Regions from separate parts of the Exiguobacterium sp. s26 genome, predicted to be linked through region 1. Evidence: a T-box and tRNA genes for the amino acid it is inferred to sense, from the RefSeq annotation. Region 1 holds a T-box; the other holds one or more tRNA genes.
The links. A T-box is a leader RNA that pairs with one kind of tRNA and senses whether it is charged. The one in region 1 lies ahead of KNP82_RS04510 (valine--tRNA ligase), so its partner is inferred to be a tRNA-Val.
Positions count from the first base shown of each region.

Region 1 (4,212 bases):
ATGGCTGACATCGACTTATCAGGAGCCGTCAAGCCACGTCCGATTTCGAGCTCGGTCGCGTTCGTGAACTTGCCGATTGTCGTTTCGTTCGCGCTCAAGTAATCTTGTGTCGCCTCATCCGACGTCGAGATGAAGAGCTGAATCGGTTTCGACATTGGGGCGTTCACTTCCGAACGGATGTTACGGACCGAACGGATGACGTTCATGACCGCTTCGAACGCTGGTACCGAGTCCGCGAAGTGGAGCTCGTCGCGGCGTGTCGGGTAGCTCGCACGGACAATCGAGTCGCCTTCGTGCGGCAAGTGCTGCCAGATTTCCTCTGTGAGGAACGGCATGAACGGATGCATGAGACGCATGATTGAGTCGAGCGTGTACGCGAGCACTGAACGCGTCGTCGCTTTCGCAGCCTCGTCCTCACCGTAGAGCGTGAGTTTCGCCATCTCGATGTACCAGTTACAGAACTCTTCCCAGATGAAGTTGTACAAGTAACGGCCGGCTTCGCCGAACTCATACTTGTCGACGAGACGTGTCACTTGGTCGATTGTGTCGTTCAAGCGAGTGAGAATCCACTTGTCAGCGAGCGTCTTCTCACCTGACAAATCGATCTCCTCATACTTCATGCCGTCCATGTTCATAAGGGCGAAACGGCTCGCGTTCCAAATCTTGTTCGCGAAGTTCCATGTCGATTCGATTTTCTCCCAATAGAAACGAAGGTCGTTCCCTGGTGTCGATCCCGTAAGGAGGAACCAGCGGAGCGAGTCCGCGCCGTATTGGTCGATGACTTCCATCGGGTCGACGCCGTTACCGAGCGACTTCGACATCTTGCGGCCTTCCGAGTCGCGGATGAGACCGTGGATGAGCACGTCGTTGAACGGCTGCTTCCCAGTGAACTCAAGCGATTGGAAAATCATGCGAGATACCCAGAAGAAGATGATGTCGTAACCCGTGACGAGCGCGCTCGTCGGGAAGTAACGTTTGAAGTCTGCCGAGTCCGTATCCGGCCAGCCCATCGTCGAGAACGGCCAAAGCGCTGACGAGAACCATGTGTCGAGCACGTCTTCATCTTGATGCCAGTTCTCACTGTCCGCCGGTGCTTCTTTACCTACATAAATCTCACCTGTCTCATTGTGGTACCAAGCCGGGATGCGGTGACCCCACCAGAGTTGGCGGCTGATACACCAATCACGGATGTTCTCCATCCAACGGAGGTATGTGCCTTCGAACCGCTCTGGGACGAAGTTGACTTTCGTATCGTCATGTCCTTGCGCTTCGAGCGCTGCTTTCGCGAGCGGCTCCATGTCGACGAACCACTGTTTCGAAAGATAAGGCTCGATGACTGCGCCTGAACGTTCCGAGTGACCGACCGAGTGCGTGTGTGGCTCAATCTTGACGAGCGTGCCGTCTGCTTCTAGGTCTTTGACGAGTTGCTTGCGGCATTCGAAACGGTCGAGCCCTTCGTACTTGCCAGCATTCTCGTTCATCTTGCCGCCTTCGTCCATGACGAGGATGCGCGGGAGCTCGTGGCGGTTCCCGATCTCGAAGTCGTTCGGGTCGTGCGCCGGTGTGATCTTGACGCAACCTGTACCGAACTCCATGTCGACGTAGTCGTCAGCGACGATCGGAATCTCGCGGTTCATGACCGGAAGCATGATCGTCTTGCCGACGAGGTGCGCGTAACGCTCATCTTTCGGGTTAACGGCAACGGCCGTATCGCCGAGCATCGTCTCCGGACGCGTCGTCGCGATCTCGATGTGGCCTGAGCCATCAGCGAGCGGGTATTTCATGTGATAGAACGCGCCTTCGACTTCTTGATAGATTACTTCGATATCCGAAACGGCCGTCTTTTGCGCCGGGTCCCAGTTGACGATATATTCGCCGCGGTAAATCAAGCCTTTCTCATAGAGGCGGACGAACACTTCCTGGACCGCTTTCGAGAGTCCTTCGTCGAGCGTGAAGCGCTCACGTGAGTAGTCGAGACCGAGGCCAAGTTTTGACCATTGGGCACGGATCGTATCGGCGTACTCGTCTTTCCATTCCCACGTCTTCTCGAGGAACTTCTCGCGTCCGAGGTCATAGCGCATAATGCCGTCCTCACGGAGCTTCTGTTCGACTTTCGCTTGTGTCGCGATCCCGGCGTGGTCCATCCCTGGGAGCCAGAGGACGTCATAGCCTTGCATGCGCTTGAGGCGCGTCAATAAGTCTTGGAGCGTCGTGTCCCACGCGTGTCCGAGGTGAAGTTTCCCTGTTACGTTCGGTGGCGGGATGACAATCGTGTACGGCTGTTTTGAATCGTCCTCGTCTGCTTTGAATACGTCGTTCTCTAACCAGTAGTCATACCATTTCGCTTCCGTCGCACTTGGATCGTACTTCGTCGGCATGGTGATTTCGTTTGTCTCGTTGGCCATATGCCCAACCTCCTCTAATAATGTGGACAAAAAAACGGCTACTCTCGTCCTTAACGCTAAGGACGAAAGAAGCCGTATCTTCCGCGGTACCACCTTAGTTCGCCAACATGTGGCGCCCTCAAAATCGAATAACGGTCGATGGACCGGACCTTCCTACTTCGTTCAAAAGGTCAGCTCCGAGGCGACTTCCGCACCATCCTTCGCGGCCTCGCACCAAGCGGCCGCGTCTCTGAAAAAGGATGTTATTGGCGTACTATTCCTCATCGTAGCTTTTAATCGTATCTGTTAAATAATTGTAGCGACAGAAGATGGTTCCGTCAAGATTACAATGAAAACTCTTGTTGCAGCTCTTTGAACGTCGCGTCGACCGCTGCGAGCGTCAAGTCGATATCTTCGTCCGTGTGAACGGTCGAGAGGAACAATCCTTCGAACTGTGACGGTGGCAAGAACACGCCGCGCGCCGCCATCTTCTGATAGTAAGCGCGGAACAGGTCGAGGTTCGCCGTCTTCGCCTTCTCGAAGTTCGTCACTTTCTCATTCGTGAAGAAGAATCCGAACATCGATCCGGCCCGGTTCGTGTCGTGCGGGATGTTATACTTCTCGGCCGCTTTCGTATAGCCTTCAGCGAGACGGTCTGCTTTGCGTTCGAACTCAGCATAGTGCTCAGGCTTGAGTTGCGACAACGTCGTGTAGCCGGCGATCATCGCGAGTGGGTTACCCGAGAGCGTTCCTGCCTGGTAAATCGGTCCTTGCGGCGCGATTTGTTCCATAATCTCGCGTTTCCCGCCATAGGCACCGACCGGTAGGCCGCCGCCGATGACTTTCCCGAGGCACGTCAAGTCTGGCGTCACGCCGAAGTAGCCTTGGGCACAGTTATAGCCGACCCGGAATCCGGTCATGACCTCGTCAAAGATGAGGAGCGAGCCGTATTGTTCCGTGATTTCGCGGAGTCCTTCGAGGAATCCAGGTTGCGGTGGCACGAAGCCCATGTTACCGGCCGCCGGTTCGACGATGACACCAGCGATATCGTCGCCGAACTTCTCGAAGGCGATGCGGAGAGCATCCAAATCGTTATATGGCACCGTGAGCGTCTGGCTCGCCAAGTCTTTCGGTACGCCCGGCGAGTCCGGGAGACCGAGCGTCGCGACGCCTGATCCGGCTTTGATGAGAAGCGAGTCGCCGTGGCCGTGGTAGCAGCCTTCGAACTTCAAGATTTTCGTCTTGCCCGTGTAACCGCGTGCGAGGCGGAGTGCCGCCATCGTCGCTTCCGTACCCGAGTTGACCATGCGCACCATCTCGATCGATGGGACGCGCTCGATGACCAGCTCGGCCATTTTCGTTTCGAGCTCGGTCGGTGTCCCGAACGTCCAGCCTTTCTCAGCTTGTTCTTGAATCGCCTTCGTGACGACAGGGTCGCGGTGGCCGAGGATGAGTGGTCCCCATGAGAGGACGTAATCGATATATTCGTTGCCATCGATGTCGTAGACGCGTGAGCCTTCACCGCGTTCAGCGAAGATTGGCGTCATGCCAACTGATTTATAGGCACGGACCGGGCTGTTCACCCCGCCCGGCATGAGCGGACGTGCTTGTTCGAACGCTGCTTCTGAGCGTGTTTGTTTGTAGGTCATGAATAGTCTCCTTCCAAATAGCGACAGACGTCTTTTGCGAAATATGTGACGATGAGGTCCGCACCGGCCCGTTTGAAGCCGACCATCGTCTCCATGACGATTCGTTGCTCATCGACCCAGTCGTTCAAGGCAGCCGCTTTGACCATGGCGTACTCTCCGCTCACGTTATACGCCACGAT
Region 1 covers NZ_JACSLS010000002.1:400,891-405,102, forward strand. The annotation lists gene KNP82_RS04510 (valine--tRNA ligase) at 1-2,405, opposite strand, end outside; T-box leader at 2,461-2,681, opposite strand; gene hemL (glutamate-1-semialdehyde 2,1-aminomutase) at 2,729-4,033, opposite strand; gene hemB (porphobilinogen synthase) at 4,030-4,212, opposite strand, start outside.

Region 2 (4,212 bases), on a different contig from region 1:
CATCGTAGCGGTCGAGCCAGTCCGGGGCACTCGCGATGGCGACGACCATGAGCGGCAATTGCAAGTCCTCGATGTGGCGGTCGATTGACCAACCTTCGCCGATCGTGGCGGTCTTGCCGTCGAACACGTTTTGACCGTCGTGCATATAGAGGACCGGGATTCGTTCGTCAGCCGACACGAAGTCGGGACGATAGACACGGACAATCCGCTTCCGGCCACGTATGGCCTCGGTCGGTAAGGTGAAGCTGAATTGGTCGAGCATATAAAGCGCTCCTTTCGCAGTCAACTGGTTTTAGTTTGCCGGGTGTGGACGAGAAATGCAATCGCGACACTTGACTACCTACCGTTCGTTAGGTAAAGTGATAATGAAGAAAGGGGTCGATGACGGATGAATACGAAACAACGAATCGAGCTGGCGGCACGGCGGCGCTTTGCGCTTGAAGGGTATGAAGGACTATCATTAGCGGCACTCGCCGAGGATGTTGGCATTAAGAAAGCGTCGCTATACGCCCATATCGAAGGAAAAGAGCAATTGTTCAAACAAGTCGTCGAGGACATGGCAAATCGTTACGATCGCGTCTGGCGAGAAGCGCGGGACGCCACTGAGGGCGCGGCACCGCTCGAACGGATCGAGGCCATCGTCGAGACGTTGATTCGCTTCTTTGAAGAAGAGGAGACATGGATGCTGACGAAGCGGATGTTGCTCGTCCCGCCTCCTGAATTGCGATTGTTCATCGAGACGACGCTCGGGTCGGTCGAGACGGACTTGCAAGCGTTTGAGAAAGAACAGTTTCGATTGGCGATGGAGCAAGGGGCGTTACCCGAACAGTCGCTCGAGGACGTTTACGATGCCTACTATTGTTTTCTCGACGGCGCGCTCATCTCACTCTTCACGCTCGAGACGAATCGCGTCAAGCGGCAACAGGCCGCATTCACCATCTATAAGAAAGGAGTCGGATGGACATGAAACAAGATCAAATGGCCTGGGTTTGGCTCATTCTAGCCGGCCTGCTTGAAATCGTCTGGGCCACGACGATGAAACTGTCGAACGGCTTCACGGTGCTCGGTCCGAGCACCGTGACCGTTCTCTTATTAGTTGTGAGCTTTGGGTTGTTGGCGATGTCGTTCCGGACGTTACCGGCCGGGACCGGTTATGCAGTGTTCACCGGCATCGGGGCCGTCGGAACGGTCATCGTCGGTGCAGTCTTGTTCGATGAGGCGCTGACCGGCATGAAGCTCGTCTTTATCGCGACGCTCCTCATCGGTGTGATTGGACTGAAACAAGTGACAGGAGGAGAATCGGCATGAGTTGGGTATTTTTGATTGGCGCGGGTCTTGCCGAGATGATGGCGGTCTTTTGGATGGGAAAATCGAAAGGCTATCAGATTGTTAAATGGTCGATCTTGTCCGTCGGAACGTTTGCCTTAAGTTTTTATTTGTTGTCGCGCTCGCTCGAGACGCTCCCGCTCGGGCTGGCATATTCGATTTGGGTCGGGATTGGGGCGGCCGGCGGCGTCGTGCTCGGCATGCTGTATTTGAACGAATCGCGGGACCGGTGGCGTATCTTCTTCTTATTGCTTATTATCGGGAGTGTCATCGGATTAAAAGTTGTCGCGTGATCAGGATTAGCTTCGAATAAAAACGGGAATTAAATAGTTCAGACTGTGAACGAAAGGGGCGGGGACGATGAGTCATATCAAACTGCAATCCGAGCGTCTACGACTCGAACCTTACACGATTGCTGATTTTTATTTCGTGAAATCGCTACTCCAAGATCCGCGCGTGATGCGTTTCATTAGCCCGGATGGAAAGCCATATACGGATGAACAGACGATCGAATGGTTCGAGCGCCAGTTGGCCCGCTATCAGACGGGTCGTCAAACCGGGTTGCTCAAATTGATGTCGCATGAAAATGACGAGCCAATCGGTCATGCCGGCACGTTGCTCCATGAACTCGACGGCACGATTGAACTTGAAGTCGGATATTGGTTGGCGCCGAAGCATTGGCATATGGGCTACGGACGCGAGGCAGCGGCTCGTCTCATGCGTCATGCGTTCGAAGAAGGTGAGAAAGAGATCATTTCCTTGATTCATCCGGATAACGTCCCATCGCAACGGGTCGCGAAAGCGAACGGACTGCATTGGGATCGGGATACCGAATATCAAGGCATGCTCGTCTCGGTATATGCCGGTGATTTAGAACGGTTGTGCCGCCATATGAAACGGGAAGAAATGACGCGTTAAAAAAAAGTAAAAAAAGTTTTAAAAAACAGTTGCCAAGGCATTAGTTTCTTGATATATTAATAGTGTCCTTAAGAGAGGACACGACCTGATTCTGTAGCTCAGCTGGGAGAGCGCTACCTTGACAGGGTAGAGGTCGCTGGTTCGAGCCCAGTCAGAATCACTTGGGTGCCAAACCCGATGCGAAACCCATAGGAACGTGGGTTTCCGCGACGCCACTTCTTGCGAGAAGTGGCTTTTTTTTTGTTTTTCTTTCAATTGACAGCCTACATAAACAGTTGGTATATTCCTCTCAATACATACAGAAACGGGGAATTATACGATGGTCTTAACCGGAACAATCGTCAACGCGGCGTTGATCGTGATTGGCACATTACTTGGACTCTTGTTTCACCGCATCCCCGAACGAATGAAAGAGACGGTCACCGCAGCCATCGGTCTCGCCGTCGTCTTGCTTGGCGTTCAAATGGGGATGAAAAGTGAGAACTTTTTAATCGTCATCGGCAGTCTCGTCATCGGGGCTGCACTCGGCGAATGGTGGAAGCTCGATGAGAAGTTGAACGAGGTCGGCTATCAATTGGAACGCCGCCTCGGGGGCAAGAGTAAGTCAAGTATCGCCGAAGGCTTCATCACGGCGACGCTCATCTTCGTCATTGGTGCGATGGCTGTCATCGGCGCGCTCGACAGCGGATTGCGCGGGGATCATGACGTCCTCTATACGAAAGGATTGATTGACGGTTTCACGGCACTCGTCCTCAGCTCGACGCTCGGCATCGGGGTCATGTTCTCGGCCGTCCCGGTACTCTTATACCAAGGAGCAATCGCCTTGCTCGCCATTCAAATCATGAAGTTCATCCCGGAGTCGCTCATGGATGACTTTATTTTAGAGATGACGGCGACCGGTGGTGTCATGATTGTCGCGATTGGGTTGAACTTGGTCGGCATCACGCGGATTCGTGTCGCGAACTTATTGCCGGGAATCTTGATGGTCGCGGTCATCGTCTCGATTTTACATATCGTCCAATAAAAAAATCCGAGAGACGCGATGCGTTTCTCGGATTTTTTCAATTCTTCGGTTGTTCGACTTCTTCTCTCGCACTTTCGCGAAGGGCAGAAGCCATGACGTCTGCTAAATCGCGCGAGCGGAGCACACCGACACCGCGGTCGGTCGGACCGTCTGGCGCGGCCACGTCCGCAATCAAGTCGTTCGTCGGCCGTGTCTCGTGAAGCAACAGTTCAGCCGATCCTTTCATCGCCTGGGCGACGATTTGGCGCGCCGTCGCTTCATCGAAACCGGCATCGGTCAAGACGGGCGTCATCGAACCGACGATTTCATAAAAGAAAGCGGGGCTGCATCCGGCGGCAGCCATGAAGGCGGACATCTTCTTCGCATCCGTCACGGCCGTCCGTCCGACGCGTTCAAACAGCGCCGTCGCGGTCTCACGGACCGTATCATCGGTCTCTGGGCCGAACCAGAGTCCGGTCATCCCGCTCCGATAAGCGACTGGGGTATTCGGCATCGCGCAGACGGCAGGGAGACCTGACGCCTCTTCAATCTCGCTCGGTTCGATATGAGCTGCTACGGAGACGAGGAGCGGTGTGCTCCACGTTTTAGATTGCACGTAAGGAATGACCCCGTCCGGTTGCATCGCGAGGACGACGATGTCATACGCGTTGACATCTTCCTCGTCGACGATTTGCACGCCGAGCTCGGCCTGTAACGCTGTCAAACGGGTCCGGTCACTCCGGTTCGTCATCGTGATTTGTTCAGGCGACACACCAGAGGCAAGCCATCCGCGTACGAGTGACTCACTCATCGATCCTGCACCTACCATTAAAATATTCATTCTCGTCACCTCTTCATATAGATTCGGTCGTATATATACATGTTGCTTATCATAACAAATGACGCAACAAATAGCGCCCATCGTGCTCAAATTGTAAAACAAAGGAAAAAAAGATGAGCGGTTT
Region 2 covers NZ_JACSLS010000009.1:14,760-18,971, reverse strand. The annotation lists gene KNP82_RS12515 (alpha/beta hydrolase) at 1-262, opposite strand, end outside; gene KNP82_RS12510 (TetR/AcrR family transcriptional regulator) at 389-967, shown strand; gene KNP82_RS12505 (DMT family transporter) at 979-1,308, shown strand; gene KNP82_RS12500 (DMT family transporter) at 1,305-1,619, shown strand; gene KNP82_RS12495 (GNAT family N-acetyltransferase) at 1,687-2,244, shown strand; tRNA gene KNP82_RS12490 (tRNA-Val) at 2,332-2,404, shown strand; gene KNP82_RS12485 (DUF554 domain-containing protein) at 2,564-3,268, shown strand; gene KNP82_RS12480 (pyrroline-5-carboxylate reductase family protein) at 3,306-4,088, opposite strand.
Region 2: it has a tRNA-Val gene. The T-box ahead of KNP82_RS04510 (valine--tRNA ligase) is inferred to sense a tRNA for this amino acid. The anticodon was not compared.